DNA from 3 places in the Aneurinibacillus uraniidurans genome. Region 3 is predicted to be linked to each of the others. Evidence: riboswitches for the same ligand, from Rfam matches in the RefSeq annotation. Region 3 holds a riboswitch; each other region holds the start of a gene.
What was found. Region 3 has a riboswitch for S-adenosylmethionine ahead of PO771_RS15165 (MetQ/NlpA family ABC transporter substrate-binding protein). Riboswitches for the same ligand answer to the same signal wherever they lie in the genome.

Region 1 (9,925 bases), 1.8 Mb from region 3:
AAGGCAACGTTGTGAGCCCGGATGAGATCATTCAGAAATATGGGGCGGATACGGGACGTCTATTCATCCTGTTCGCAGCTCCACCGGATCGTGACCTAGAGTGGAGCGATTCTGGTGTAGAAGGCAGCTTCCGTTTCTTAAACCGCGTCTGGCGGGTAGTAGAGACAAATGCAGAGCTTGTAGCGAGCCATCCAACTGTGAATATGTCTGACAGCGATGCAAAAGAATTAAATCGTACGCTGCATGCGACAATCAAAAAAGTAGGCGACGACATCGGTGAACGCCGTCAGTTCAACACAGCGATCAGCTCGATCATGGAGCTTGTTAATAAAATTTATGCGTATCCGGAAACAGCAGACCGCGGCATGTTCGCTCATGCGATTGAAACAACAATCAAGCTGCTTGCGCCGTTCGCACCGCACATCGCTGAAGAAATGTGGCGAATGATCGGACACGAAGACAGCGTGCATCATCAGGCATGGCCGACATTTGATGCATCGGCGCTTGTGCTTGACGAAATCGAGATCGTACTGCAAATCAACGGCAAAGTGCGCGACAAAATGATCATTCCGGCAAGCGCGACAAAACAGGACATGGAAGCGCTCGTGAATGAAAATGACAAAATCAAGGAATTGATTGCAGGTAAGACCGTGCGTAAGGTCATTGCGGTACCGGGCAAACTTGTTAATATTGTTGTTGGATAATGTGATAGTATTCCTCTAATCCTCCGTGCTATAATCTTGACAAGCATAAGGCTTACAAGACTTTAGTTGAGAGAGTTGGAGGAGAGGTAAGATGAGAAGAGCAGCAGTTGTATGCATTCTGTTTGTATTCGCGATGATGATGGCAGGATGTGGTCAGGGAAAGCAGGCGGCGAATAAGCAAGTGAAAGTGGGCATTACCCAACTTGCTGAGCATCCGGCGCTTGACTCGATTCGCAAAGGCATTGTTGACCAGCTGGCAGCGGAAGGATACAAAGATGGTTCGTCCATGAAGCTTGAATACATTAACGCGCAGAACGACATGAACAATGTCGCGGCAATTGCCGGGAAGATGGCAGCGGATCGTAAGGATATCATTATCCCGATTACGACGCCGTCCGCGCAGGCTGTTGTTAACCAAGCGAAAGACACACCGGTTGTGTTCTCGGCTGTTACCGACCCGGTAGCGGCAAAGATTGTCCCATCACTTAATAAGCCAAAGGCAAATGTGACGGGTACATCAGATGCGTCTCCGATGGATAAGCAGGTAGAACTGGTGAACGCTTTTGTTCCGAAACTGAAAAACCTCGGTGTCATCTATACGACGGGTGAAGTGAATTCATCTGTTCAAGTTGACATGATCGAGAATGCAGCAAAGGCAAAAGGCATTAATGTTGTGCGTGTCGGCGTAACGAATTCAAACGAGGTAAAACCGGGTGCAGAATCGCTGGCTGGTAAGGTGGATGCGATTCTCATTCCGGTCGATAATAACGTAGTGTCTTCGTTTGAATCGCTGTTGAAGGCGGCTAATGCTGCGAAAATTCCAGTGTTTGCGTCTGATAGCGACACAGTGAAGCGCGGTGCGGTTGCGACGTACGGTATTGACTATTACAAGCTGGGCAAGCAGACAGGTGTTATGGCTGCGCGCGTGCTGCGCGGTGAGAAGCCAGGAGACATTCCGGTGGAGACACTAAAAGATGTTCAGTTGATTGTGAATACGAAAGCGGCGCAAAGCTTCGGCCTGTCTATCCCTGAGCAACTTAAAAAGGGAGCACAGATCGTTAAATAATGTGCTACCCAAAAAATCCCCTCCACAGTAGTTAGTGGAGGGGATTTTTTTTGTCAGTAAACTGTTCCTGTACGTCACGTAAATCTGTGTGGAATTTGCGCTGGGTGGCCTGCACGAGATGATTGAATGTGTCTTTTGTTTCCTTATCCAGCACATTTAGACCGATGCCGGTCACACCGCCAGGTACACACACTTTGGCCTGTAAGGATGGCAACGAGTAGCGTCCGTCTTCGAGCAGACGACCCATGCCAATAACCATCGCCGTCATCATCTCAGTCGCCTGCTCCTCCAAAATTCCGGTTTCTTCTACGGCACAATCGATATAGCGCTGCATAAGAAAACTAAAAAAAGCAGGTCCGCAGCTTGTGATATCCGAAGAAATGCGCGTGTGTTCCTCCTCAATCTCAATCGGTGTACTGATTGCAGTGATTAGCTTCAGGAGGGTCATTCTGTCTGCTGGTGTCAGGCGAGAGCCGAATGTAACAAGGGAAGCTCCGGAATGTGCTGTGTTTGTAATGCTTGGAATAATACGAGCGATTTTAGCTGGGCTATACGCTTCTAATCGTTTAACACCGATTGAGCTCGTAATTGATAGAACCAGCTTTTGAGGAGTCAGGTATGCCCCAATTTCATCAAGGACAGTCCGGTATTCAAGAGGCTTAACGCAAAGAAAAATAATGTCTGCTTTCTGAGCTACATGAATGTTCGTTCCGGTATGCAGACCAGAATGTTTTTGCATGAGAACAGCGAGCTTCTGAGGAGAACGATTGGAAGCGATGATCTGATTGGGTGCTATAGCACCTGATTCAATAAAAGCCTCTAGCAACATGCCCCCCATGCTTCCAGTGCCAATAAAGCCGATATGCATCTGAATCCCTCCGGCTTTGTTTTTATTATTCGTAATACTGTATGGGAGCCAGGAGAGATTCAGTACACATATTTTTACTGATGTGATAAAATGTAAATAAATGGAATATTATTTACTTGCGCTTTCGATCATGTCCGCTGTAACAAATTTACGTGGCGGCAGATGGTGGCGCTGTGCCAGTTGATTGATTTGTTGAGTAACTTCGTTAATAGAAGCAAGATCAACAGCCTCTCCTGCGCGGTGTTGTTCAATCGCCCGTTCAATTCGGACTTCACGCATCACATCAAGTTTGCGATACAGAACGATATACTCCGCCTGACTAGCCGAATGGGCTGAAATCGCATGATGAACACTCATAGTTAGTAACCTCCTTGTTTCCGGTATAAATCCAGAATTGTTTATTTAAATTATAGGCAAAGCAATAGCAAATCACAAGCAGGGGGAATAAAAGAGATGAAAGAATGGCTGCGTACACGAAAAAAACGAGTTGCTAGTATTATATGCGCTTTATTCCTCGGTAGTAGTTTTTATTTGTATAACACGAGCAAAGCGGAGCCAGAACTTGTTCCTGTGACAGCAGCAGCTCCTGCTACAAAAGAAGCACATGATTCGAGATCAGGCCAGAAGCCAGCGCAGGAGACCGATGCTTCTCTTCCTGCTACGCCGGTTACTGTGGATGTGAAGGGAGCGGTCATTCGACCGGGCGTATATACGCTGTCACCTGACTCCCGTGTACATGAAGCGATCAAGCAGGCGGGTGGTCTGGCACCGAATGCAGACAGCCGCAGTGTGAACGGAGCAAAGAAGCTGGTGGATGGGATGCTGATTTATGTGCCGCACCAGGGAGAGACGCTGCCGATGCCAGGCGGGGAGAATAGTACAACCGGTACAGATAGCGGGAAAGTGACTGTCAATCTGAATCAGGCGACATCTGAACAACTCCAGACCATTCCGGGCATTGGCCCAGCGAAAGCGGCGGCGATTCTGGAATACCGGGAGAAAAAAGGGACGTTTAAGAAAGTAGAAGACATTACGAACGTGTCTGGTATTGGACCGAAAACATTGGAGAAAATTCGTGCTCATCTCACCGTTGAATGAAAAAGAATAAAAAAATTTTTCAGATTAAGTTGACAGGTCGGAATAGTGCGCCTATAATAAATAACAAGAACAGCACGACACACGTACACAACAAAATAGTATCTCTTATCGAGAGAGGCGGAGGGACTGGCCCTATGAAGCCCGGCAACCGGCACGACGTGCAAGGTGCTAAATCCAGCAAAGCAATGGCTTTGGAAGATGAGAGCGGTGATACATACCTGAGTATGCAACCCTCTTCTTCCATAACGGAGAAGAGGTTTTTATTTTGGTACATAACATCGCCCTCCGTGAAGAACAACTACTACACTTACTTTTTCAAGGGGGATATGACAATGTCACAAGAACGCGAATTGAAATTTGAAACCATCTGCCTGCACGGCGGACAGCAGGTAGATCCAACTACACAATCACGTGCGGTTCCGATCTACCAGACGAGCTCATATGTATTCAAGGATACAGACCATGCAGCAAACCTGTTTGGACTTAAAGAGTTTGGCAATATTTACACACGCATTATGAATCCAACGCAAGATACATTTGAGCAGCGGATTGCACAGCTTGAAGGCGGTGTGGCTGCGCTTGCTGTATCATCTGGTCAATCTGCGATTACTTTCGCAATTCTCAACATTGCCGGTGCAGGTGATGAGATCGTTGCATCGAGCAACCTGTACGGTGGCACATACAATCTGTTTGTACACACATTAGGCAAACTTGGTATTAAAGTAAAACTGGTTGATCCGTCTGACACAGAAAACTTCCGTGCGGCGATCACAGATAAAACAAAAGCAGTCTATACGGAGACAATCGGTAATCCGCGTATTGACGTAGCGGACCTTGAAGGGATTGCCGCAATCGCACATGAGAATGGTGTTCCACTTATCGTGGATAACACATTCGCAAGTCCATACTTGTGCCGCCCGATTGAATTCGGTGCAGACATTGTCATTCATTCTGCTACGAAGTTCATTGGTGGACATGGGACATCAATCGGTGGCGTAATCGTTGATTCTGGTAAATTCGACTGGAACAATGGCAAGTTCCCAGGCCTGAGCGAGCCGGACCCAAGCTACAATGGAGTAGTATATACAGAAGCGGTAGGTAACCTGGCGTACATTATCAAGGCTCGTGTACAACTGCTGCGTGATATCGGGGCTGCTACGACACCGATTAACTCCTGGTTGTTCATTCAAGGTCTTGAAACGCTTCACCTGCGCATGGAGCGTCATGTGGAAAATGCGCTGAAGGTTGCGCAATTCCTGAAAAATCATGAGCTTGTATCATGGGTGAACTATCCAAGTCTTGAAGGTGACAAATATTATGAGCGTGCGCAAAAATATTTGCCAAAAGGAGCAGGGGCAGTCTTCACATTCGGCATTAAAGGCGGAGTTGAAGAAGGTAAGAAATTCATCAACAGCCTGAAGCTGTTCTCACACCTGGCGAATATTGGGGATGCGAAATCACTCGTCATTCACCCGGCAAGCACAACGCACTTGCAGCTTACAGAAGAGCAGCAAATCAGTGCGGGTGTATCTCCTGACCTCATCCGTCTGTCCATCGGGATTGAAGCCGTTGATGATATTATCGCAGACCTGGAACAAGCGCTTAAAGTGAGCCAGTTGGCAACTGTATAAGATACGAAAAGGATGCTGTGCATTTTGCACGCATCCTTTTTTCGTTTACTATAGAAAAAAGAACATGTAGAGGAGAGAGAATCATGAGTGAACGAAAAACATGGGATGAATATTTTATGGATCTGGCTTATATGGCATCTACACGTGCAACGTGCCCGCGTCGGCATGTAGGGGCTGTGCTGACAAAACAGCGCAAAGTACTAGGCACTGCCTATAACGGGAGTCCGAGTGGTGTACCGTCCTGTCTGGAGGAAGGGTGCTTGCTACATAATTATTACGAGACAGATGAAGTAGGCGTTATTCAGGAGAAACAGAAGTGCATTCGAACGATTCACGCGGAGCAAAACTTGTTGTTGTTTACAGATCAGGCAGATCGACAGGGGGCGACGATTTACGTGACTGATCAACCGTGCTGGACGTGTGCGAACATGATTGCAAACAGCGGCATTGCGGAAGTCGTTTTTCATCGTCCGTATGCAAAAGATCATGCGAAAGTAGCAGAGTTATTCCAAAGGAAAGAGATTTTATTCCGACAGCTGGATATATATAAGGCTCCTGCTGGCGTTAAGATGGAGTTTGTGGATTAGCATAATTTTTTTATAAAATGCATGAAAAACTGGTATGGACTGGTCGCGAGGGGGTAAAGATGTAGCAAGAAGGCAATGAAGCTGAACTACAAAAGAGGTGAATGATATGCAACCGCATGTGACAACGATACGTGGTGTGTGCGATAATTTTCAAGCTCCGCAAGAACGCGTGGATGATGTCTATCGAATTGTAGAAGAAGCCAAAACGCGTCCGGAAATTACAGTAGAAGAAAAGAAAACAATGCAAGGCACGCTTCTGCTCGGATTTTATACAGAACATGGTGTGTTTCGACTGGTTGTACAGTCAGGGCTTCCGATTAAAGGGAGGCTGTACATTAACGGGATCACCGAGGAAGAGCTCAAGGCCAACCCGCTCATTCGTTTATTCCATGGCTCGATCTATTTGATGGGAGCGAGCGGTATGCTTCGGTTGTATGAAGAAGGACTGAGCAAGGACATTCATTTCCGAGAAGGTCGCATCTTTGAAAACAATGGTTTCGGGGAAGAAAAAGAGCTGGCTAACGTTTTGGTTGAGCAGTATATCGAACAGCAAATTGTCGAAGGCCGCATTAACTGGCTGCTTGAGAGGTTGAATGACTGCATGGAGCAGCAGGAAGAACCGAATATGTACATAATTAAGCAGGAATTGTCTGTACTTACAGATCAGTGGAACAGCCTGCAAAGTTCGTAAAAGGAAGAGAGCTGCCTCTTCCTTTTTTACATTTATTTACAAAATGTTTGCGCGGTATGGTACAATAAAGAGAAAAAAGGGAGTTGTCCATACGATGATTGAGATTGTACTGCCCCGGCTGAACCAGCTTGTTCCATCGCTGGAATCGACATTTCAAAAGCTGGTAGAAGAACAGGGAGAGCTGAGTGAAGCGATTCTGCGCTGGATAGAGGAGCAGGGAACACCAGGTGCACGTGAGGCGCTGCATCATGTAGCAGGGGAGTTGCTTGATGTGGCACAGACATGCATTTCCATGACATTCGTGCTCGAAGACATTGCGCCGGATGTACGGCTTGATACGATGATAGATGAGCATCTTGCCAAACTGATACGCAAAGGCTATGTGCAGCAGATGCAGGAGGTAGACGATGTATATATAACGGTAACAGCGGATGGATATCGGTCGCTGCGGCTGCCGCGTCTAGTCATTCCGGGTGTTACGCTCGATAGTACGGTGTTGAATATCTCGGTCGCGATTGGGCGGTTCGCGCAGTGGATTGGCAAATTCCGTGGGGCTAGTGGAGAAGAGTGTGTTCGGACGGAGGAACAGGTGCTGCGTGGCTGCGGTCTAAACTTACTGCATATTGCCCAGTGCTGTTTTACGATGTTATACATATTGGAAGAAACGTTTGTGATGGATATTACGAGTCTATTGCACGCGCATGTAGAGAAGCTGAAGCTGCGCGGATATGTGAAATAATATGATCAGGCGGCGGATGTTGTTTGTATATAGTTTGTACGCATTAGGTGGACTCATTTGCGCCTCAGTATATGCAAACAATGTCAGGTCCGCTTTTTTGGTAGTCGCGATAAGCCTTCTGGCGTCGACTGTTTTATTTATGCGATGTACAGCGTGTAGACGCTACATCATCATCGGTTTATGTTTGTTTGTGGCTGCGTTCGGTTACTATCGGTTGATTGACAGCCGTAATGTAAGTATGCTTCCAGTTGGGTCCATTACATGTGAAGGGGAAATCGTGAGTAAGGTTACGCACGACGGAGATCGCGTTCGGTTCGCATTGCGTGTATATAAGGTATATACACAGCCGAGTGTAGTAGAGGAAACGGTGCAGGTAACGGTACGTCTGAAGAATATAGACGAATGGAAGCGAGCCCGGGACGTGTTCCAGTACGGCACGCGGCTTGCGGGTCCGATTGAGCTTTCAGTGCCGCCCGAACCAACGAATCCTGGTGCCTTTGATTATGCGCGTTTTTTGTATTTCCAGCATGTTCATCGAGTGGGGAGCATAGATGGGCTGCGCGCGATTTCGTATCATGCTCCTACGTTTAGTGTATGGGGGAGTTTAGTAGCATCTCAGGAATGGCTGGCGGAACGGTTGAAGGAGATGTATGGGCCGGATACAGAGGGGCTATTGTCCGGATTTTTACTCGGCTCTGTTACGGAGATTGATCCAGAGACCTATGCGAAATTCTCTGGTCTTGGTCTAACCCATGTCATTGCCATCTCGGGTCAGCACATTACGATGCTTGCTGCCGCTATCGTCTTTCTGTGTCGACTTACTGGCCTGTCGCGAGAGCGTAGCTTTCGACTCACTATGGCACTGCTGCCGCTGTATGTGTTTTTGACCGGAGCTAGTCCGTCTGCTATGCGTGCTCTCATTATGGGAGAGCTTGTTTTGCTTGCCCTTCTCGTACGGCGACGAGCGGATGGTTGGAATGTGCTGGGTGCCGCCTTTCTTGGGATGACAGCGGTTGATCCGTATGTGATTCATCAAGTTAGTTTTCAACTTTCTTTTCTCGTTACATTTGGGCTGTTATTGCTCGTTCCTCCGCTACAGGTGCGCTTGCAGTGGATGAAGCCAGCTTCCTTGCGTGGCCTTGTGGCAGTAACAGCAGCGGCTACTCTTACATCGTTTCCCTTAACGATGTATTATTTTCATGTCTTCTCCTTTCTTTCTCCTCTCGTTAATTTTTTATTCGTTCCGTTTATAAGTGTATGTATTGCACCTCTTGCTGCTCTTTCGCTTATTTTTGGAGCTATTCATCCTGGTTTTGGTTTTTTAGCCGCAAACACTGTAGACAGCATATTAACTCCTGTTTTACACTTTTTGTATACAATCGAGTCCCAAGGCCTAATGCGCATCGTGTGGAAATCTCCCTCTATCATATGGTTGACTCTTTATGGGCTATTGGTTGCTTTCGTTTCTTTACTTTTGTATGGTAAAATGACCTTTAATTGGAAAAGTTGGTTGCTTTGTATCACACTTGCTCTCATTTGTGTGTCTCTTCCTTATGTAGATCGCCGTACTGAAGTGCGGATTACGTTTCTTGATGTCGGACAGGGAGATGCGATTGTGATACAGACACCAGACCGAGTTGTATTAATTGATACGGGCGGCATTCCGGCAGTGCCGTTTGATGGACAGACGTGGCGTATACGACGTAAGCCATTCTGGCCAGCGCGAGATGTCATTCTCCCTTACTTATACGCACAGGGAATTGGGAAAATTGATCAGTTGGTTATGACACATGGTGATGGTGACCACATCGGTGGTGTTCCATATGTTCTTACACATGTGCCCGTTCAACAGGTAATTAGCAACGGGGATTTGCCGCGGTCTCCCCTAGAGCAGGAAGTGACTGCTCTTATGCAAGCGAAGCATATTTCTCATGTGGCTGTGTCAGGTGGCCAAGTATGGGAGGAGCGAGAGGGGGTACGGTGGCGTGTGCTGAATCCGACCGGGATGAACGGATCTGGAAATAATGATCGTTCTGTTGTGCTGCTGCTTGAAGTGTACGGTCGCCGTATTTTGTTTACGGGCGATCTCGAGCGAGAAGGGGAACTGCGTTTGCTTGCAAATGAAATAGAAAAAGTTGATATTTTGAAAGTTGGCCATCATGGAAGCAAAGGCTCAACTTCAGAAGAATGGTTGACCCAGACAAAACCGGATCTGGCGATTATTTCAGCCGGACGAAACAATCGATACGGGCATCCGCATCGTGATACAATGGAAAGACTGAACCAAACCGGCAGCCGTATTGTGCGAACAGATGAATGCGGAGCTGTTACGGTCATCGTAAACAATAAGCAACTCGGCTATACAACCGTAAAAAACGGGACGACATGCCGATAAAATTTCTAGATGGATGCAACTTTTTTTAAAGGGGTTCCGTCTGTAGGGTAGAGAGGGGAGGCAAGAGCGTGGTTGATGAACAATTGATACGCTCCGCCCAGAACGGGGATCGGGATTCTCTCGTGCGGCTGCTAGAAGAGATTGAG
Region 2 (9,925 bases), 1.1 Mb from region 3:
CTTACTTCCTCCTCCAGAAGTGCTCTCCCCTCCAACCAGACACAAGCTTCTTTCATAGAATCTTCTATTTGGCTTTTCGGCATTTTTCGATCCCGTATGATTCGTCTTCTTCTGCGATCATCGGTCTTGCTTCTGTCTCCTGCTCCAGCCCGTCCTGGTCAGTCTCCTGCTTCACATATTTCTGCAGCACAATCTCCCCATCCTGCGTTACTAGCATGACAATGGAATCGTTAGGGCCAATCCCGGTTCTTGCCATCACTTCCATCGGCAGCTGAACCCCTCCATCTTCCTGTACCTGTTCAACATGTGAATTTTTTAACATACATAGCCCTCCTTATACTCATCTAAATATTTCCGATGCTGTCTCCCGACTCTGTCCTTACTAATTTCGACAGAATTTTCTGTATTCCTTTTTATTTTTGGTTTTTTTTTACATTTTTCTTATTTTTCATGAAAAGGTTTGTCGGATGGTGTTTCTGGTAAAAATGAGGGCAAAGAGGTGACTCCAATGACTATACAAACGATTCGCAGGCGCTCTTTTCCTTCTCCCGCACGGAAAACCTTCCACGAGCGAACTAAGCGATTGTTTCCCGGACATGCGAATGCGACATACATTAACACAAGTGATCCATCTTATTATGAGAAGCTACTGCGAGCAAACCGCACCCATGTACGAGCCTTGTATGAGCTCGGACGCCAGTGCGAAAAGCAAGGGTTCTTTCGTAAAGCAGCTGATTACTACGAGCGGGCTACCCAGGCTGATCCCTGCTTCGAGCCTGCTGTTGGCGCGAAGATTCTGCTTGCACGACGCAGGCAGCAAAAAGAGCGTATAGAAGCTCTCACACGCACGCATCCACCTGCTCCCATACGCAAAAAACCATCTCTCCTACAGATGACAGGTGCGGTTCTGCTCGGCTATACGCTGCTCACACTCGTTGTATGTGCCCTGCTGCGCTAAGCACACATACGCCTCCATACAAAAAGCGAGGGGAATACATCCCCTCGCTTTTTGTCATGTATATCAACTTATTCCTGAATAACGAGTAAATGAGGCCAGCGGTAAAGAGCATGTTCAAGCAACTGTTGATCCGCTTCTTCTTCTGCAAGGCCCCGCGCCACATACAATACAGCCGGAATCCCTTCTATCAGAGAGTACCATGTTGTACAATGCGCCGCATATTCCACCTGATCCATATGCGCACACATTTTGAATGCCGCGTATGGCCCAGCCATATATACAGCTTCCACCGGCGCTCCGCTAAGAAGCCCGTTCACACTCCAGCGCAGCAACCAAGTGACAATGAGGTACACAGCAGCCGTAACGACCAGTATCATTCCAGGCCCCATTGCACTCCCCCCTTTATTCCATATGTATGCGGAATCAAGGGGAGGCGTGCAAAGATATTAGGAAAGCTTCACCCAGCCGTTTTTGATTGACATGACAACCGCCTGCGTACGATCCTGTACGTCCAGCTTCTGCAGGATGCTGCTTACGTGGTTCTTAACGGTCTTCTCACTAATAAACAATTCTTCCCCAATCATGCGATTGCTCTTACCTTCTGCCATAAGCTGCAGCACTTCACGCTCGCGAGGCGTCAATGCAAGAATATTGCTTTCCTTCTCACCGCTTCCAAGATCACTAATATCGCTTAACAGCACATTTTCTTCGTGGCTGTGCTCAATCGTGCTCAGGCGACGGAATTCAGTAATGAGTTTACCTGTAACTTTCGGGTGCACGTATGATTCACCATTCGCTACCGCATTAATCGCTTCAATCAGCGCATCCGAATCCATCTCTTTCAACAGATAGCCCGCAGCACCGGAGCGAAGAGATTTGTACACGTAGTTCTCATCGTCATGAATCGATAAAATAATAATGCGAGATTCAGGCGCATGCTCCTTAATGCGCTGGGTAGCCTGCACTCCTGTCATCTTCGGCATGTTAATGTCCATCAAAATAACATCTGGCTGAAGGTCGGCTGCCATCTGGCACGCCTCTTCCCCATCAGATGCTTCTCCTACAATCACAAAGCGCTCTTCCATTTCGAGAATACGTTTTACCCCTTCTCGAAACAGTTTATGGTCATCTACAAGTAAAATTGAAATGTTTTGCTCTGTCATGTTTTGCTCTGTCATTGTTCATTACCTCCATCTGTCATGTTTTCTTCGATACGAAGGGGGATCCCAAAAAACAGCACCGTTCCTTCCCCTGGCTTCGAGTCGATCTTCATCGTTCCCTGCAGTAACTTCACACGCTCCTGCATACCCATAATGCCAAATTGCGGACGCTCTCCTTTGGCCTGCTTCTCAAATCCAATACCATCATCCGCTACCATAAAGAGCACCTTTTTCGGCTTGAACTCAAGTTTTACTTCTACCCGCTTCGCATCTGCATGCTTGGCTGTATTGTTAAGCGACTCCTGAATCAACCGGAACACTGCCACTTCAATGGAACTTTGCAAACGGCGCTCAGGACTCAAGAGCGTGAGTTTAGTTTCAATATGATGCCGCTTCTCATATTCTTCGAGGTATTTTCTCAGGGTAGGAGTGAGACCAAGGTCATCTAAGGCCATTGGTCGCAGATCAAAAATAATCTTGCGTACATCTACCAGACTTGCCCTTGTAAGCTCTTTTAATAACCGGAGTTCTCCTTTTGCCTCATCAATCCGGTTCTGATTTAACATTTTTTCTACGATTTCACTACGAAGTGCCACATTCGCCATCGACTGGGCAGGACCATCATGAATATCCCTCGCTACACGCTTGCGTTCTTCTTCCTGCGCCTGAATAATCTGGATCCCCAGCAATTGATGGTGATGGGCAGATTCGAGAGCAACTCCTACCTTGCGTAAGTCGCCCTGCAGGTAGTTTAGCACAATCCCCATCTGGGAAATCAAGTTTTCTGATTTCTCAATGGTGTTTAAAATATTGCGATGGCGGCGCTCAAGCTCGTCCCGCCGCTCGCGAAGGTGTTTTTCCTTATCACGGGAAAGAGAGAGCTGGATCTGCATCTGGCTAGCCATCTCATACGCTTCGCGGATCTCAAGCTCACTATACCGTTTGAAGCCGCGACTGATGTTAGCCAGGCGCTGCCGGGCTTGCTTCGCCTTCCATTCCAGCTCGTCCGTCTGCGTAATGACAAGATCAATTTCGTTACGCAGCGTTTCAAGTTCGAGGGTAATGAAGTTATTTTCTTTATGGGCATTTTCCGCGATTTCAAAGATTTTCTCTTTGCTTTCCTCCACGGAAGATACCGTCTTATTCATCACCTCGTCCAAAAGCTGAATGTCGATATTTGCCTCGCTCATTGAAATCCCCTTTCCACCTCACTAGCCATTAGGTCCCTCCTGCTCTCACTGTTTCAACAGGATACGGGCAAAATCCTTCCATACATTGTACCATTCATCCCACGCAAACAAAACAAGACCCATACACTATTACAGTGATGGGTCTTTTGGTTCGTTTGTTTTAGTTTGTCATAAACGCAGCTGCTTCTTTTTTAAGAACTTCAGCCTTGTCTGTATTCTCCCACGGTACATTCAGGTCATTTCGACCGAAGTGTCCATATGCCGCTGTATTGCGGTAGATCGGACGGCGAAGGTCGAGTTCCTTAATGATGCCAGCCGGGCGGAGGTCAAAGTTTTTACGAACAAGCTCAACCAGAACTTCCTCTTCCACTTTACCTGTGCCAAATGTATCAACATTGATAGATACAGGCTGTGCAACCCCGATTGCATACGCTACTTGTACTTCACATTTGTCTGCAAGACCCGCTGCTACGATGTTTTTCGCTACATAGCGCGCTGCATACGCGCCAGAACGGTCAACCTTCGTCGGATCTTTACCGGAGAATGCACCACCGCCATGGCGAGCATATCCACCGTATGTGTCTACGATGATTTTACGGCCTGTAAGACCTGCATCTCCCTGTGGTCCGCCAATTACGAAACGGCCTGTCGGGTTGATGAAGTATTTTGTGCTCTCATCGAGCAGGCTTGCCGGAACAATCGGAGCAATTACGTGCTCTTTCAGATCTTTTTGGATCTGTTCCAGCGTTACAGATGGATCATGCTGCGTAGAGATAACGATTGTGTCAACACGAACCGGCTTATCTCCTTCGTATTCCACCGTTACTTGTGTTTTACCATCCGGGCGAAGGTACGCGAGTGTACCGTTCTTGCGGACTTCCGCTAAGCGGCGAGAAAGTTGATGAGACAACGAGATCGGAAGCGGCATGAGTTCAGGTGTTTCATTGCACGCGAACCCGAACATCAGGCCCTGATCTCCTGCACCGATTGCTTCGATTTGTTCATCTGTCATCTGACCTTCACGCGCTTCAAGTGCCTGGTCAACCCCTTGAGCGATGTCTGGAGACTGTTCGTCAATAGATGTAAGCACGGCACATGTGTCAGCATCAAAGCCGTATTTCGCACGGGTGTAACCGATCTCACGGATCGTCTCACGCACGACTTTCGGGATGTCTACATAGCAGCTTGTTGTGATCTCGCCTGCTACGAGTACCATACCTGTCGTAACAGATGTTTCAGCCGCTACGCGGGCATTTGCGTCTTTTTCAAGAATTGCATCAAGAATTGCATCAGAAACCTGGTCACAAATCTTATCCGGATGTCCTTCTGTTACGGATTCAGATGTGAAGAGATAACGACCTTTTTTAGGCGCCATATTCACGACCTCCTTTTAGTTGCTGTTATTTATTTGATGGTCCCTTCCCGAACCCATTTTGCAAAGCAGTAAAAAACCTTTTCCAAATGCATCACACCTGGAAAAGGGTTGATTTTTACTCAATCTTTGCCCTTTATCTTCCAGAAACAGCATAAAAAATTATGCCTTCTGCTGGTTAGCACCGTTCACCGCCATATGCGGCCATGAGGTTGCCGGGTTTCATCGGGCCAGTCCCTCCACCTTCTCGGGATATAGGGTCTTCATTCTAGACGAATATATCTTATTTCTGTTTAACTGTCAATCATTCTATTGGACCTTGTAGTCGCCGCGCACGATAATATCTGCTTTGCCACTTGTCACAGTAAGCCCGCGTCCATCCGCACGCGGAATGAGCAGCAGGTGGTCATGCGGCACGGCTTCGCCATCTGGCATACTTGTTCCACTCGTCAGATCCGGGATCGTATAGTCCACACCCGGCGTCACCGCTTTAACTTGTCCGGTGCGTACAATGAATTCTGTCCCTTCCATCCCCGTAATGGTTTGGCCTGCCGTCACTTTCTCGACCGTGTAAGATGCCGTACCACCTGTGGAATTATTCGGGGCTGTCGGCTGCGATGATGACTGAATGAGCTTGACCAGCTCTTGGCGCACCTGATCCACATAACTGCGCGTTACAACCGGGTCCCCTTCTGTTCCTGGCTCAGTTGGGGCCGCTGTCCCGACTGATACGAGTCCGACCGTAAAGGCTAACGCCGCGCCGGTGATTCCGTATCCCCATTTATTCACAACTTCTTCCTCCCTTTGTGTTTTTCTGTTAACTTATACGTTTATTTCTTACAAAGGTCGTGGTTTTTTACCTATTTTATATGAACAAGCCATTCCGCTTCTTTTTTCTCTACGCTGATCGCATCAAAATCCCGGTCTAGTTGATCAAGTGCGACCCATGTCGCTCCATTCTCACTGCGCACATGCGGGTTGCCCGACACCGCGTATTTACGCTCGGTTTCCCCAATGCGGAGTGCTGCCTGCTGTTTTGCACCATCCCAGCTAATCCGATAACCGTACGCCTGCGCGAACGGACGAAGCGCGATGTACCAGCGACCATTGACTTTTTTAGCCAATGGCGTGACGGCAGGAGGAAATCCGTTGAAGCTAACTTTGCCATCTGCAAACAGATGCAGCGAGGTAGCACCTGTCAAATACGTGACGGCTTTTACGACCTGCTCATTCGGATTCTGCACCACATCGTCTGGTACGATGCCAACGCCATTGATCTTGTGCATGTTCGGAGAGAAGTATTCTTCCACCGTCATCTTCAATACCCCACCCTTATCAAGCGGCGTAATCTCTTGCACGGTACCTTTCCCGAATGTTTTGGTCCCCATAATACGAGCCGCATGATGATCTTGAAGAGCCCCCGTCAAAATCTCGGATGCACTGGCACTATTGCCATTCACCAGGACAACCATAGGGATCGCTGTCCCTTTTCCGGTAGCTGGAATCGAAAGTTTCTTCCCATCGCGATTGACCATATTGACAAGCGTTCCATGCTCAACGAACAAATCTGCAATATCGATGGCCCCTTCAATATGACCGCCAGGATTGTCGCGCAGATCAATAATCAGGCTCTTCATGCCGTCTTTCTGCAGACGCGCCAGCTGCTCTTTGAACACATCGGCGATATTATACGAAAACGTATAGAGCGTCATGTACCCGATCTTGCCATCGAGCATGATGCTATCTACCGGAGATGTCTGCATATCTTCTCGCTTCACGATTTTCGTAAGCAACTGATTATGGCGGCGAATTTGTAGTTCCACCGGAGTACCCGCCTGCCCTTTCATCTCTTCAGTTACTTCATCAATTGTCTTCCCAGCAATCTTCTCTCCATTTATGACGACAATTTCATCACCGGAACGCAAGTCGGCTTTGCTGGCCGGGGAGTCTGCGATCACACTATCCACAAAAAATGACTGCTTACGCTGCTCCACATAAATCCCGATCCCGGAGAATTGACCTTCCACTTCTCCGATGAAATTCGTAAACTCATCCTCTGTAAAGTATGCGGTGTACGGGTCGCCTGTTTCAGCCACGATGCCCCGAATCGCCCCATCTGTCAGTTTCTTTATATCCAAATTATTGTTAACGTGACCATTCAGTACTTTCTGAAGCACTTCATGAATGCGCGCTTCCTGCTCGGTATAAGCGCTCGCAGGTGTTTCTTGTGCCCATACGGGAGCTGCACCAAATGCTGCTGTCCATATGATTGTACCTGCTAGCGCCGTCGTAGCGACTTGTTTCTTTATCACGTAATCGTCAACTTCCTCTCTAGGCTTAAACTCTCCCTCTATACTAGTTCGACAACGAAGTGTCCTATCCTTTTTCCGGGCGCACTCCTATATGCTCCTGCGCACAGTATGATACAATACTTGTGTTTGAAATGACAGATGATCGTTTATAAAAGGAAGGACCATTATGCTTTTTCATACACCAGAATTTTTCTTCTTATTCGCACTTACGTTTCTCGCTTACCATTTGTTTCGTCCGGCGCGGCTTACGATACTCGCCGTCGCCAGCTGCCTGTTTTATGGGGCCACCAGCTGGGGATTTCTAGCCCTGTTCCTAAGCGTGTCGTTCTTGTCCTACTTACTAGCACGCCAGATCCGTATCCGTTCGGGTCAAGCACGGCTCTGGCTTGTCCTAGGCATCAGCCTGAACGTCATGAACCTGGCGTTTTTTAAATACTCGCTGTTCATCATTCATAACCTGGAAACTCTGTCCGGCCTGACGTTTGTCACCCCGAACAGCTTCTGGACACACATCGTGCTCCCCATCGGGATTTCCTTCTATACGTTCCAGCTCATCGCTTATCTGGTGGATGTATATAAGAAACGTACCGAACCGGCTCACTCGTTCCTAAGGTTCTGGGTGTTCATTTCGTTCTTTCCGCATCAGCTTGCGGGACCGATTATGCGCGGGCAGGAATTCATGCCGCAAGTCGAGCGTACAACCTCTCTGATGGTAAGCCCAGCTGATTTCAAATACGGCGTCTACCTCATTATATGGGGGCTTGCCAAAAAAATTATGATCGCTGACCAACTTGCTCCGATGGTACTGCCGTACTTCCACAATCCAGGGACGTTAACAACGATGGAAGCCTGGACTGGAGCATACCTGTTCGGGTTCCAAATCTATGCGGACTTCTCCGCTTATAGCGATATGGCGGTCGGATTCGGCTATTTGTTCGGCTATCGGCTGCCGATGAACTTCATGAGCCCGTACATTAGTGCAAGTGCTACCGAGTTTTGGCGGCGCTGGCATATTACGCTGTCAGGCTGGATACGCGATTACATTTACATTCCACTTGGCGGTTCGCGCAAAGGACGTGTTCGCCAGGATGTAAATCTGCTCGCCGCGATGCTCATCTCTGGACTCTGGCATGGAGCGATGTGGACATTTGTTATCTGGGGGGCGCTGCACGGCTTGCTGTCCATTGCCCATAAATGGTATGCGAATGCACGACGCCGGCTGCTGGCCTATCTGCCTGCTGCGCCGACTGCAGTCGAGCGTCTTATCTCTGCTCTATATCATGTGGGAGCTGTCTTTGTCTTTTTTCATCTCACTATGATTACTTGGGTATTCTTCCGAGCAGAGAGTGTAACAAGCGCACTCGCCTACGTAAAAACGATGTTCACACCTTCTGGCGGATTATCCGGTCTGCTCACACAGGCAAGCGCTCAGTCTGCTCCACTCACGCTTGCTGCAATCTTATACGGGGTGCACCTGCTTGAATATGGGGTTCGCAAATATGAAGGCAGAATCGCAGCAACTTGGCATCGCTTCGTTCCTGCCCCGATACGCGGGCTTGTGTATGCAGGAATTGTCCTGCTTATCATCGCTATGATTAAAGGGGAAAAACATGACTTCATCTATTTCCAGTTCTAATCAGCCAATTCGAAAACGCTGGGCTGTACGCGGCTTCTTATGGGGATTTGTGTTCTTGTTGCTAGCTGAGCTTTTCTTATTCCGCAATCCGGCGCTATATGGCGTAAGTCCGGCCAGCTTCCTCGGTCAGATTGCGAATGTGCAGGAGCGACTTGCTCGGCAAAACCCGGAGCGCATCAAGGTGCTGATCCTTGGCGACTCGCAAAGCATGGATGCACTCCGCCCGCCACTGCTTGCGGCGCACTATGGGCTAGCGCCCGATGAGATTTTCAATCTGAGTGTAAGCGGCGGAAAAGCCATTGATATGCTGCATCTGTATGAAGAGGCAGCAGACAAGCTGCCTAATCTGCAACGCGTGATCGTGGCGGTTAACGAGCATCAGGTAAGCAGCACCGATATAAAATCCGATGCGAAGTTCCGCTACTTCGCTACCTTGTCTGAGCGAATGGAGACGCCACGTATGGCGGATAAAGCCGATCTTGTATTTGGGCAGCTGTTGTATGCATACGGGCTGCGTGATGTGTGGACGCAGCTTGCAAAGCAGTGGTGGGACGGAAAACTGCCACAGGAGCCACGTGACAAATACGAGTACCGCTGGGGCCTGCCGCCGGTTCCTGGACGAGAGCCCGCTCACCTTGGTCCTGCATATGCCAAGATTGTAGCTGACCGCTGGATGAAGGACTATCGTCTGGATGGACCGCAGGCGAATGCTTTTCATCATCTGATGGAAAAGCTGGCGAAACGAGGGGTACAGGTAACGATCGTTCAACTGCCACGTACGCAAGCTTTTGAGCAGGTGATGAAAGCAACGTACGGACAGCAGCAAGCAGCTTTTCGGACACGTATGCAAACGGAGGCAACAAAGATTGGTGCTTTATTCACTGTGATTCCACCGACGCTTGAGGATGCCTATTTCCGAGATGCGAATCATGTGAATGAGCGTGGAGCGAAAGAGATTGTACGTGTGATGCCATAAATGTGAAAAGGGCAAAGTCCTCATTTATCAAGGACTTTGCCCACATAGTACTCACGGCAGTATATAAAAAATGCAGTAGCTATAATTAACAAAGAAGAGGAGTTCTCTACGAATCCCAATCTCCAGAGAACTCCTGCTAATACTTGATTACTCTAAGGAGCCGAAACCGTTACAGTATACATTTTCTTCGTTGTACCATCTTCGGCAGTTACGATTACCACCATGCCTGTAGCCAGGTTACCAGTAGTCACTTCCGTTGTACCATCAGCTTCGTATACTTTCAAGCCTGCTCCTGTTGCTGGAGTCAGACTTCCTGTAAAG
Region 3 (9,925 bases):
CAGCAGGCGGAAGACCAGGGGATATTTTTCATAATGCGTACGGCTATGGCTTGTTTACGGGGGGCCTTGGTCTACACTATGGTATTGAGCATTTGCGTGCGGTTGCCGTTCCGGTATCAGGTGGGAATACGCCGCGTCAGATTACGTTGATTGAAGATTTTAAGCCGCGCGGCATTTCCGGAACACCGTCGTATGTGATGAACATTGCGGAAGAGATGGAGCGGATGGGAAAAGACCCGCGTGCGACTACAATTGAGTATGGAATCTTCGGAGCAGAGCCATGGTCGGAAGAGATGCGGATGCAGCTTGAAGAAAGACTGAATATTAAGGCGATTGATATTTATGGACTGAGTGAAGTACTAGGACCAGGTGTTTCGATTGAGTGCATTGAGGCACAGGATGGCCTGCATATCGCAGATGACCATTTTATTGCTGAGATTGTAGATCCAGAAACCGGTGAGGTGCTGCCATACGGTATGGAAGGAGAGCTCGTCTTTACTTCGTTGACGAAGGAAGCTTTTCCGGTCATTCGTTATCGGACTGGAGATATTGCGTCGCTGAATCCTGCTACCTGTAAATGCGGGCGGACGAGTTTGCGTATGTCACGCATTAAGGGCCGCGTAGACGATATGCTGATCATTCGTGGTGTGAACGTGTTCCCGACTGAGATCGAGGGCGTATTGTTCCAATTCCGTGAGCTTGCCCCGCATTATCAAGTCGTAATTGAAAGAGACGGTGCACTGGATCGCTTCGAGGTGCATGCTGAGATAACAAAGGAATACAAAGCAGTTGTCGGATCACTGGAAGAGAACGATACGATTGCTGACCTTGTACGCCGCATTGGCCATGAGATGAAAAATGCGCTTGGCGTATCGGTACTGCTGCGGATTCGTGAGCCGAACAGCATCATGCGTAGTGAAGGAAAAGCGGTACGAATTGTAGATAACCGGACAAAATCATTGATTGGTTAGCCAAAATAGAAAGCGTTTGCAAATCAATAGATAAAGAAGGGAGCCAGGCTGTTTATACTGCCTGGCTCCCTTCTTGTGTAAAAACACAGGTTGATCTCATAATTCCATATCCTTCCGGATTTTTATGTTATAAAATGGGATTGACTATGATTTTTGGATGAAATGAGGTGAATCATGACATTTCCGTATTATATCCATATTGGCTCTTGGACGTTTCACCCGCACTTTATCTTTGAATGTCTTGCTTATTTTATTGGATTTCGTATTTACCTGTACACGCGCAATAAAGAACGCATTCCTTATGACAAAGCCATCTGGGTTATGATTGGAGCCGCTACCGGAGCGGCATTTGGCTCTAAGGCGCTGTACTGGCTCGAACAGCCTACCCTTACTGTACAGCACATCACAGATGTGCACTATTTGCTCGCAGGCAAAACGATCGTCGGAGGTCTGCTTGGTGGATTGATCGGTGTTGAGTATATGAAAAAACGAATCGGATGGACACGGTCAACAGGTGATGATTTTGTGTTCCCGCTGCTGGTTGGAATGAGTATTGGACGGATCGGCTGTTTTTTGACTGGACTGTCTGACCATACGTATGGAATCGCCACTGACTGGAGTATTGGCGTGGATTTTGGAGACGGCATCATGCGGCACCCGACAAAATTGTATGAAATTGTCTTTTTATTTTGTCTTGGTCTTATATTGTGGGGAGTGAAACGGAATTACACGCTGTGGGAAGGAAGCGGGTTTCAGTTTTTTATGGTGGGCTACCTGCTGTTTCGCTTTGGCATCGACTTTATTAAGCCAACTCCTCATCCATATGGGGGATTCAATAACATTCAGATCGCAGCGCTGGCTGGTCTTCTTTATTACGGCCGCCTCATTGCACGCCATATAGTTCAAAGAAAAAGCGAGGTTATTCCATATGCCGAATAATAGACCGTATTTATTTTATGAGCTGACCAACAGTATCTGCTCCACCTGTTATACGAAAATCGAAGCGAAAATCATCATTGAAAACGATTGTGTTTATATGGTGAAGCGATGCTTCAAGCACGGCATGGAGAAAGTACTGATCTCTAACGATGCTGCTTATTACAAGCAGTGCCGGGAATTCAGTAAGCCATCCGAAATGCCGCTTGTGTGGAACACGCCGGTGAAGTATGGCTGTCCGTATGATTGCGGGCTTTGTCCTGACCATGAACAGCACAGCTGTCTGACGATTGTAGAAGTAACCGATGCATGCAATTTGCAGTGCCCAATTTGCTATGCGGAAGCGTCCCCTGCGCGTCAGACATGGCGTTCACTTGATGAGATCGAGTATATGCTGGATTGTGTTGTGCGGAATGAAGGGACACCCGATATTGTCCAGATTAGCGGTGGGGAACCGACGCTGCATCCGCAGTTTTTTGAGATTTTGGACCTTGCCAAAACAAAACCAATTCGTCATCTGATGGTTAACACGAACGGTATTCGCATTGCACAGGACCGGGAGTTTGTGCGTCGTCTTTCATCATATTTGCCAGGATTTGAGTTGTACTTGCAGTTTGATAGTTTTGAGAAAAATACGCTGATGGAGCTGCGCGGTGCGGACTTGCGAGATATTCGCAAGAAAGCAATTGAACACCTGAATGAGTTCAATATTTCGACGACACTTGTGGTGACGCTGAAAAAAGGACTCAATGATCACGAAGTAGGCGAGATTATTCAATACGGCTTGAAGCAGCGAGCAGTACGGGGCGTAACATTCCAGCCGATTCAGATTGCAGGTCGCCTCGAACAGTTCGACCCAGTACAGGACCGTCTGACACTTGGAGAAGTGCGCCGGATGATTATTGACCAGTCAGGTGTTTTTAACGAAGAAGATATTATTCCGGTTCCGTGTCACCCGGACTGCCTGGCGATGGGCTACGCGCTCAAGATGGGAGAGCAGGTAACGCCGCTGACCGGCATGATCGACCCAGAGATTTTGCTTGAAGGGGGACGGAATACGATTGTTTTTGAACAGGATGAAACACTGAAAGCAAAAGTGTTTCAGTTGTTCTCGCTTAATCATTCACCGGCGTCTTCGTTTTCGTCGCTCAAAGAATTATTGTGCTGTTTGCCGAAAGTGATGCTGCCGAAGTCGCTTGGATACGATCATGTATTTCGCGTGCTCATTATGCAGTTTCTTGATCCATATAATTTTGATGTGCGCTCTGTCAAAAAGTCGTGTGTGCATATCGTGCATCCGGACGGACGTATTATTCCGTTTGACACGTATAACATGTTCTATCGCGATGATAAAGAAGAGCAGCTGCAAGAGATGCGGGAGCAGATGGAAATTCAGCGGGGCTAGAAAGGAGAGGGATGATGGAAGAGTATCAAAATGAGGAGGATAAAGGGAGTGTGGCGCTTGGAATTTTTCTTGCAATTGGGCTGCACGTGAGCGTGGCAGGTGGTTCATCGATTTTACTGTTTGGTGGTATCCCCATTTTTGCGATTGGTCTTGTCCAACTGGTGTATATCATACCGGCAGCCCTTTATTTTAATACCAAAGGCAAAGTTCGAACGATGCAGGGTTTGTGGCTGGCGGCTGTTGTAACATTTTTGGTGAATGCTGCCTGTTATGGTTATTTTGTGGTTACTTTTGCGTAGCAAGCTGTCCATCTGGGCAGTTTTTTGCAGGAATAAAGTTAGATTGCATAGTGTGCATCGTGATCCACATGTTGTAAAATACTTCTATGGTAGGAGAGGAGTGATTGAAGTGATTTCGCAAATCCAGCACTATACAGAATGGTACAACAAGCCTGCTGCATGGCCGAAACCACAAACACGCCGGGTAGGAAGTACGATGCCTACGATATCCTTTCCGCCCCAGAGCAATTTGTCTGGTATCGTTCGCAGTGGAACAGCAGCGGCTGTGGAAGTACACCGCAGTATAGCAGAAGCGAGCAAAGCAGCGGAAGTGCTTCTTGAGTCGAATCTAGACGGTATATACAGTAAGCAGGATCATCGAGAAATCTATCAGGCCATTGGAGATTTTGCTGCTGCGTATAATGATATGCTGCGTACTGTACAGGATGAGAAAGACGGGCTGCCACAGCAGACTGTACACAACATGTCTCGCAGTCTATTATTCGATTCGGAAGTCCTACAGAACGTTGGAATTTCGGTTCAAGCAGACGGAGTACTTGAGATTGACTCGCAAAAACTTAACAAGGCTCTCACGAACGACGCTGTTCGTGTCCAATCAGTGATTAGTGGGAGTGGTGGAATTGCATCTACCATATCGGAACAGATTCAAGCAATAAAATATGTCCCCGCCTCTGGATTGCTACTATCTATACCTGCTATTTTTACTTCTTCTTTATTAAATCAACAACCATCTAGATACTACCACACAGTTTCCAACATGATGTATACACAAGCATTTACTAGCGGAACGATGCTCGATACGTACTTATAATCGTGGTAAGCATGCTTATCAATTAAAAGCATATAGAAGGGTTGGGATGCTATGAGAGAGGGAAAATCTTTTATTGTCAAAATTTTATTGATTATTTTGATTTTGACGGGGATGGCGCTTACCGTAATGGGGACGATCAATTATATTTCTGCCAAACAAATCATTCAGACCTCCTTACAGAATAATGCGAGTTCGCAAGTTCGCATTCATGCGACACAACTAGAAACGTGGTTAAACACACGCTTGTCCGAGATTATTGTAATGGCGAACACAGATCTTGTCCGAACTGGTACAACGGATCAAATTTTAGCCTATTTTGAGCGGGAAAAAGCACGTATGAATGGAACGTATGCATCCCTCAGTATAGGAGACACAAAGGGAAATCTTATTATTGATAAAAATCTAGTGATTCAGATTGGAAGCGAACCGACATTTCCAGATGTTATGGCAGGTAAGCCGATTGTCTCGAATCCATTTCCTGCTAAAGAGAATGGTAATTTGATTATTTCTTTCGAGGCACCTGTGCGGGATATGAATAATAACGTGAAAGGTCTGGTCAGTGGAGCGTCTCCGATCGGAGAAGTATTCCGGCAGGCTACGAATTTTAAAGTCGGACAATCTGATCAAGTATACGTGTTTCAGTCAGATGGCCTAGTTATTCATCATCCAGATAAAAACAAGATCCTAAAAGAAAATGTACTGAAGGATAGCACAGGACTCGCAGCTGAGATGCTTAAAACGAAAGAAGGAATGAAAGAGTTTACGAAAAATGGGCGCGATTATATGGTGTTTTATCATCAAGTGCCTGGAACAAGTTGGATGATGGCGCTTGAAGTGCCGTTAGATGAATTTATAAGCCCACTTACTTCGCTGCTTGTAAAAGTTGTAGTTTCAGGACTGGTTACGCTGTTGGCGATTGCACTCTTTGTATATATCTCCTTATTGCGCCCAGTGCGGAGAATTCGTGATATTGCATCGGTTGCAGAGCAGATTTCCTCCGGGGACCTGCGGGCAGAAGAGCTTCCAGTGGATACAGAAGATGAGATCGGTCACTTATCTCATGCTGTGAACGGTATGTTAGCAAACTTGCGTCACCTCATTCACCAGGTCAATCAGACAGCCAAGCAGGTTGCATCGTCTTCGCAGGAGCTGGCAGCAGGCGTAGCGCATGCCGGTAGTACATTGAATCAAATTACAGTGGCTACCCAGGAAGTGGCTGTTGGTGCCCAGCAAGAAATGGAGGGCATCACGAGGACAGCACAAACAATGGAATATATGACGAATGGTGCCAAGCAGATTGCTTCGTCATCTTCGGTTGTGACAGAAGCGGTACAGCGGACAGCTGTAGAAGCCGACAAAGGAAACCAAACCATTCAGCAGGCGGTACAGCAGATGAATACGATTGGTACATCGGTGGAAGAAGCAGCAGGTGTAGTGAGGTTACTTGGAGAACGTTCGCAGGAGATTGGTGGGATCATTGGCGTGATTACATCGATTGCTGAACAGACAAATTTGCTAGCGTTGAATGCGGCAATCGAGGCGGCACGAGCTGGTGAACAAGGCAAGGGATTCGCAGTGGTAGCAGATGAGGTACGTAAGCTGGCCGAGCAGTCCAAGCAGTCTGCTGATCAGATTGCCCAGGTGATTCAGGAGATTCAAGGAGAGACATTGCGAGCTGTACAATCGATGGATAAAGGAACGAAGGAAGTTGACACAGGGATCCGGGCCGTTGATGAAGCAGGGCTCATTTTTCAAAGTATCATGAATTCGGTAGAGTCTATTTCTGAGAAAAGTAGTCAGATTTCTGTCTCGTCTGAAGAAATGGCAGTCCGTTCTGAAAACATCCTGAGGTCTGGGCAGGAGATACTTGGTGTTTCGAAAAAGTCTGCCGAGAAATCGCGTGATGTAGCCGGGTATGCACAAGAACAAATTTCCTCCATTGATCAGATTGCTGCGGCTTCTGTAGCGTTAAGTCGAATGGCAGTTGAACTTGAGGAAGCGATGCAGCAATTTAAAACAGATAAATAACTTATAATTCCTAGTTGACTTTGTGGTTTAATGTGGTAGAATAACCATAACAGCAAGAAAATTAAATAGTTTCGGACTCTTATCCAGAGAGGCGGAGGGACTGGCCCTATGAAGCCTCGGCAACCTTGAACTATATGGTTCAAACGGTGCCAATTCCAGCAGCGTAATGACGCTGAGAGATAAGAGGTCCGGCGGAGCTTCTAAACGTCTGTCGTCGACCTCTTACTTTGGTAAGAGGTCGTTTTTATTTGCAAGGGGGGAATAGGCAAGCTAGGGAGATAACAGAATTATGATTTTGATGCATGTCATTTATAAAAAAAGGGGGACATACAGATGAAAGTAAAATCATTTATTTTAACATGGGTATTCGTTATTCTAGCAGGATTGCTTGCTGCATGCGGTGGTGGAGATAAGGCTGCTTCCTCTGGACAGACAGGAACAAAAGAAATCACGATTGGTGCAACAGCCGGTCCGTATAGTGATCAAATTAAAAAAGGGATTCAGCCGATTCTTGAGAAGAAAGGCTATACCGTAAAAGTAGTAGAGTTCAATGATTATGTGCAGCCGAATAATGCATTAGCAGAAGGATCGCTGAATGCGAACGTATTCCAGCATGTTGTGTATCTGAATAAATTTGCGAAGGATCATAATCTCCAAATTACGAATGTGCTGCAAGTTCCAACGGCACCGCTTGGCGTATATTCTAACAAGCACAAATCGCTTGATGAAGTACCAGCTGGCGCGACGGTAACGCTGCCAAATGACCCGACTAACCAGGCACGTGCACTTGGAATGCTGGAGAAGTTTGGCTGGATTAAACTAAAAGCAGGCATTGACCCGACAAAAGCATCAGAAAAAGACGTGACACAATACGTGAAAAATATTCAACTGAAGCCGCTTGAAGCTGCGCAGCTTCCGCGTTCTCTTGCTGATGCAGACTATGCATTCGTAAATGGTAACTTCGCCATTGCATCTGGACTTAAATTAACAGAAGCATTGCAATTAGAGCAGCTTCCGGAAAAATACATGAACATTGTAGCTGTAAAAACAGCAGACAAAGATATCCAAATTACAAAAGATATCATCGAAGCATACAAATCACCAGAATTTAAAGCGGTTGTAGAGAAGGATTTTCAAGGGTTCCAAAAACCTGAATATTTGAAATAATCGGTAAAATATGGAGGGCGTTGCTGTGAGTACGACAATCGGAAGTATAGTAGAGTGGTCAGCTCGGAATTATCCGGAGAAGCTTGCTCTTGTGTATGAATACGGAGTAAAACAGCATCACTTTACGTATCGCGAACTTGACAATAAAGTGAATCAATTTACCCGGGCGCTACAGCGCCTGGGTGTAGAAAAAGGGGACGTTGTATCGTCATTCCTCTACAATACAAGTGAATATGTCATCGCGATGTTTGCTGTAGCGAAAATCGGGGCGATTTTTAACCCGATTAATTATCGCTTAGCTTCACATGAACTACAATACATTCTGCAGGATGCGAACGCTAAAGTGGTGTTGTATGAAGAGATGGGGTCACAGATCGTAGAACAGGCACGTCAAATCGGAACACCAGTGCTGCACTGGATTTATGTAGATTCATCCGTGCCAGCAGGTGCTCTGGACTTCTATCAACTTCTCGATGCAGAATCAGTAGAGAAGCCGGAAGTGACTGTTGCTGAGACTGATTACTGCATCATGATGTATACAAGTGGTACAACTGGCCGTCCGAAAGGCGTACTTCACACGCACCGCAGCAAGATCCACCATAATTTTATGATGATGCAGTGCATGGGGCTAACCAAGAATGACATTGGGCTTTCGGCAGCACCGCTGAATCATACAGCAGAACTGCATACATCATTCTTACCGCGTGTTCAAGTCGGAGCGACGAACGTATTGCTGCACCATTTTGATGCGACAGAAGTGCTGGCGATCATTGAGCGTGAACAAGTGACGCATATGTTTGCAGCACCTACGATGATCACAATGGTTTTGCACGTTGAGAATATTGAACAATACAACCTGTCATCGCTTCGCCTGGTGGAATACGGCGGAGCATCGATGGCACCTGTCTTAATTCATGAGTTCGATCAAAAAATCGGTGCAGACCTGGTGCAAATATTCGGTACAACAGAGATGGGACCGTGTATGGCCGTGCTGCATCCAGACGAACAGCTTACAAGAGCCGGGGCAGCTGGAAAGGCAAGCTTAACGCATGAAGTCGTAATTGCCCGTGTTCAAGAGGATGGGGAGCCAACGAATCCGGCTGACCGTTGTGAAGTGGGGGAAGTCGGTGAGATTCTCGTCAAAGGCCCGTGCATGATGAATGGGTATTACAATCGACCGGAAGCAACAGAAAAGGCGCTTGCGTACGGTTGGTATCATACAGGAGATCTTGGCGAATATGACGAGGATGGATACATCTGGATTCGTGATCGGATGAATCATATGATTATCTCGGGTGCAGAAAATATCTATCCACGTGAAGTAGAAGACCGTCTGGTGGAACATACAGGTGTGAAGGAAGCCGCTGTAATTGGCAAGCCAGACCCGAAATGGGGACAGATTGTTTTGGCATACATTGTAGCCGCCAAAGGAAGTAATCTCACAGAAGCCGATCTGAATACGTTCCTGCTGGATGGCGGAAAGCTTGCGTCGTACAAGCGCCCACGTGAATATCGCTTTGTAGATGAATTACCGAAGACGGCAAGCGGAAAAATCCAGAAGTTTGTATTAGAAGGAGAAGTGAAAGAGGAGATACAGGCATAAATCGATACGAAGTCTGGCTTATAGGCGAACAAGTAGCGAGAGTATTCTCACCTGCTTGTTCGCCTTTCCTGCGTCCAGCTTGGTTTGACCGATAGCAGTTCATCCCGTACAATCGGAAGAGAGTGAAAATACTGACAGCAGGGAGAGGAACCGAATGGATCTGAATCTTACCGGAAAAACAGCGCTTGTTATCGCTTCTAGCCAGGGATTGGGGCGGGCGATAGCCGAGCAGCTCGTTAAAGAAGGCGCAAACGTTATGCTGACGAGCCGCGATGAAGAAAAATTAAAGCAGGTAGCAGATGAATTGAATGCACTTGGTGCTGGTAAAGCGGCTTACTGCCGTGCTGATATTACGAAAGTAGAAGAGATTCAAGCACTTGTTCAGGCGGTGCGTGATACGTTTGGCCGCATTGAGATTTTAGTCAACAATGCGGGTGGGCCTCCAAGCGGTACGTTTGAACAGTTTACGGATGAGGATTGGATAAAAGCATTTGAGCTGACACTGTTAAGTTATATTCGTGTCATTCGTGAAGTGATACCTGATCTTAAGCAGGGGGGCGGCCATATCGTCAATATTGCCTCTTCTTCTATTAAACAACCCATTCCAGGGCTTGTGCTGTCCAATACATTCCGCACGGGCATCGTAGGATTATCAAAGACACTGTCGGTGGAATTAGCACCGTATAATGTTCTCGTCAATACGGT

Region 1: another riboswitch for S-adenosylmethionine. It lies ahead of PO771_RS04720 (homocysteine synthase); the one in region 3 lies ahead of PO771_RS15165 (MetQ/NlpA family ABC transporter substrate-binding protein).
Region 2: another riboswitch for S-adenosylmethionine. It lies ahead of metK (methionine adenosyltransferase); the one in region 3 lies ahead of PO771_RS15165 (MetQ/NlpA family ABC transporter substrate-binding protein).

The regions. Positions count from the first base shown of each region.
Region 1 covers NZ_CP116902.1:943,226-953,150, forward strand. Annotated here, with positions in the region: gene leuS (leucine--tRNA ligase) at 1-704, shown strand, start outside; gene PO771_RS04700 (ABC transporter substrate-binding protein) at 796-1,770, shown strand; gene comER (late competence protein ComER) at 1,802-2,638, opposite strand; gene PO771_RS04710 (DUF2533 family protein) at 2,747-2,995, opposite strand; gene PO771_RS04715 (helix-hairpin-helix domain-containing protein) at 3,092-3,736, shown strand; SAM riboswitch class I at 3,839-3,941, shown strand; gene PO771_RS04720 (homocysteine synthase) at 4,069-5,367, shown strand; gene PO771_RS04725 (deoxycytidylate deaminase) at 5,451-5,954, shown strand; gene PO771_RS04730 (hypothetical protein) at 6,061-6,645, shown strand; gene PO771_RS04735 (MazG-like family protein) at 6,740-7,384, shown strand; gene PO771_RS04740 (DNA internalization-related competence protein ComEC/Rec2) at 7,401-9,779, shown strand; gene PO771_RS04745 (RNA polymerase sigma factor) at 9,848-9,925, shown strand, end outside.
Region 2 covers NZ_CP116902.1:288,430-298,354, reverse strand. Annotated here, with positions in the region: gene PO771_RS01480 (ATP-dependent helicase ComFA) at 1-83, opposite strand, end outside; gene PO771_RS01475 (hypothetical protein) at 65-322, opposite strand; gene PO771_RS01470 (tetratricopeptide repeat protein) at 509-958, shown strand; gene PO771_RS01465 (hypothetical protein) at 1,027-1,347, opposite strand; gene PO771_RS01460 (response regulator) at 1,405-2,136, opposite strand; gene PO771_RS01455 (sensor histidine kinase) at 2,133-3,308, opposite strand; gene metK (methionine adenosyltransferase) at 3,469-4,683, opposite strand; SAM riboswitch class I at 4,814-4,939, opposite strand; gene PO771_RS01445 (hypothetical protein) at 4,990-5,469, opposite strand; gene PO771_RS01440 (S41 family peptidase) at 5,541-6,992, opposite strand; gene PO771_RS01435 (MBOAT family O-acyltransferase) at 7,159-8,628, shown strand; gene PO771_RS01430 (hypothetical protein) at 8,603-9,604, shown strand; gene PO771_RS01425 (YbhB/YbcL family Raf kinase inhibitor-like protein) at 9,757-9,925, opposite strand, start outside.
Region 3 covers NZ_CP116902.1:3,027,689-3,037,613, reverse strand. Annotated here, with positions in the region: gene PO771_RS15195 (phenylacetate--CoA ligase family protein) at 1-971, shown strand, start outside; gene PO771_RS15190 (prolipoprotein diacylglyceryl transferase) at 1,146-1,910, shown strand; gene PO771_RS15185 (radical SAM protein) at 1,900-3,312, shown strand; gene PO771_RS15180 (hypothetical protein) at 3,327-3,611, shown strand; gene fliD (flagellar filament capping protein FliD) at 3,721-4,422, shown strand; gene PO771_RS15170 (methyl-accepting chemotaxis protein) at 4,474-6,450, shown strand; SAM riboswitch class I at 6,527-6,636, shown strand; gene PO771_RS15165 (MetQ/NlpA family ABC transporter substrate-binding protein) at 6,784-7,617, shown strand; gene PO771_RS15160 (long-chain-fatty-acid--CoA ligase) at 7,643-9,220, shown strand; gene PO771_RS15155 (SDR family oxidoreductase) at 9,375-9,925, shown strand, end outside.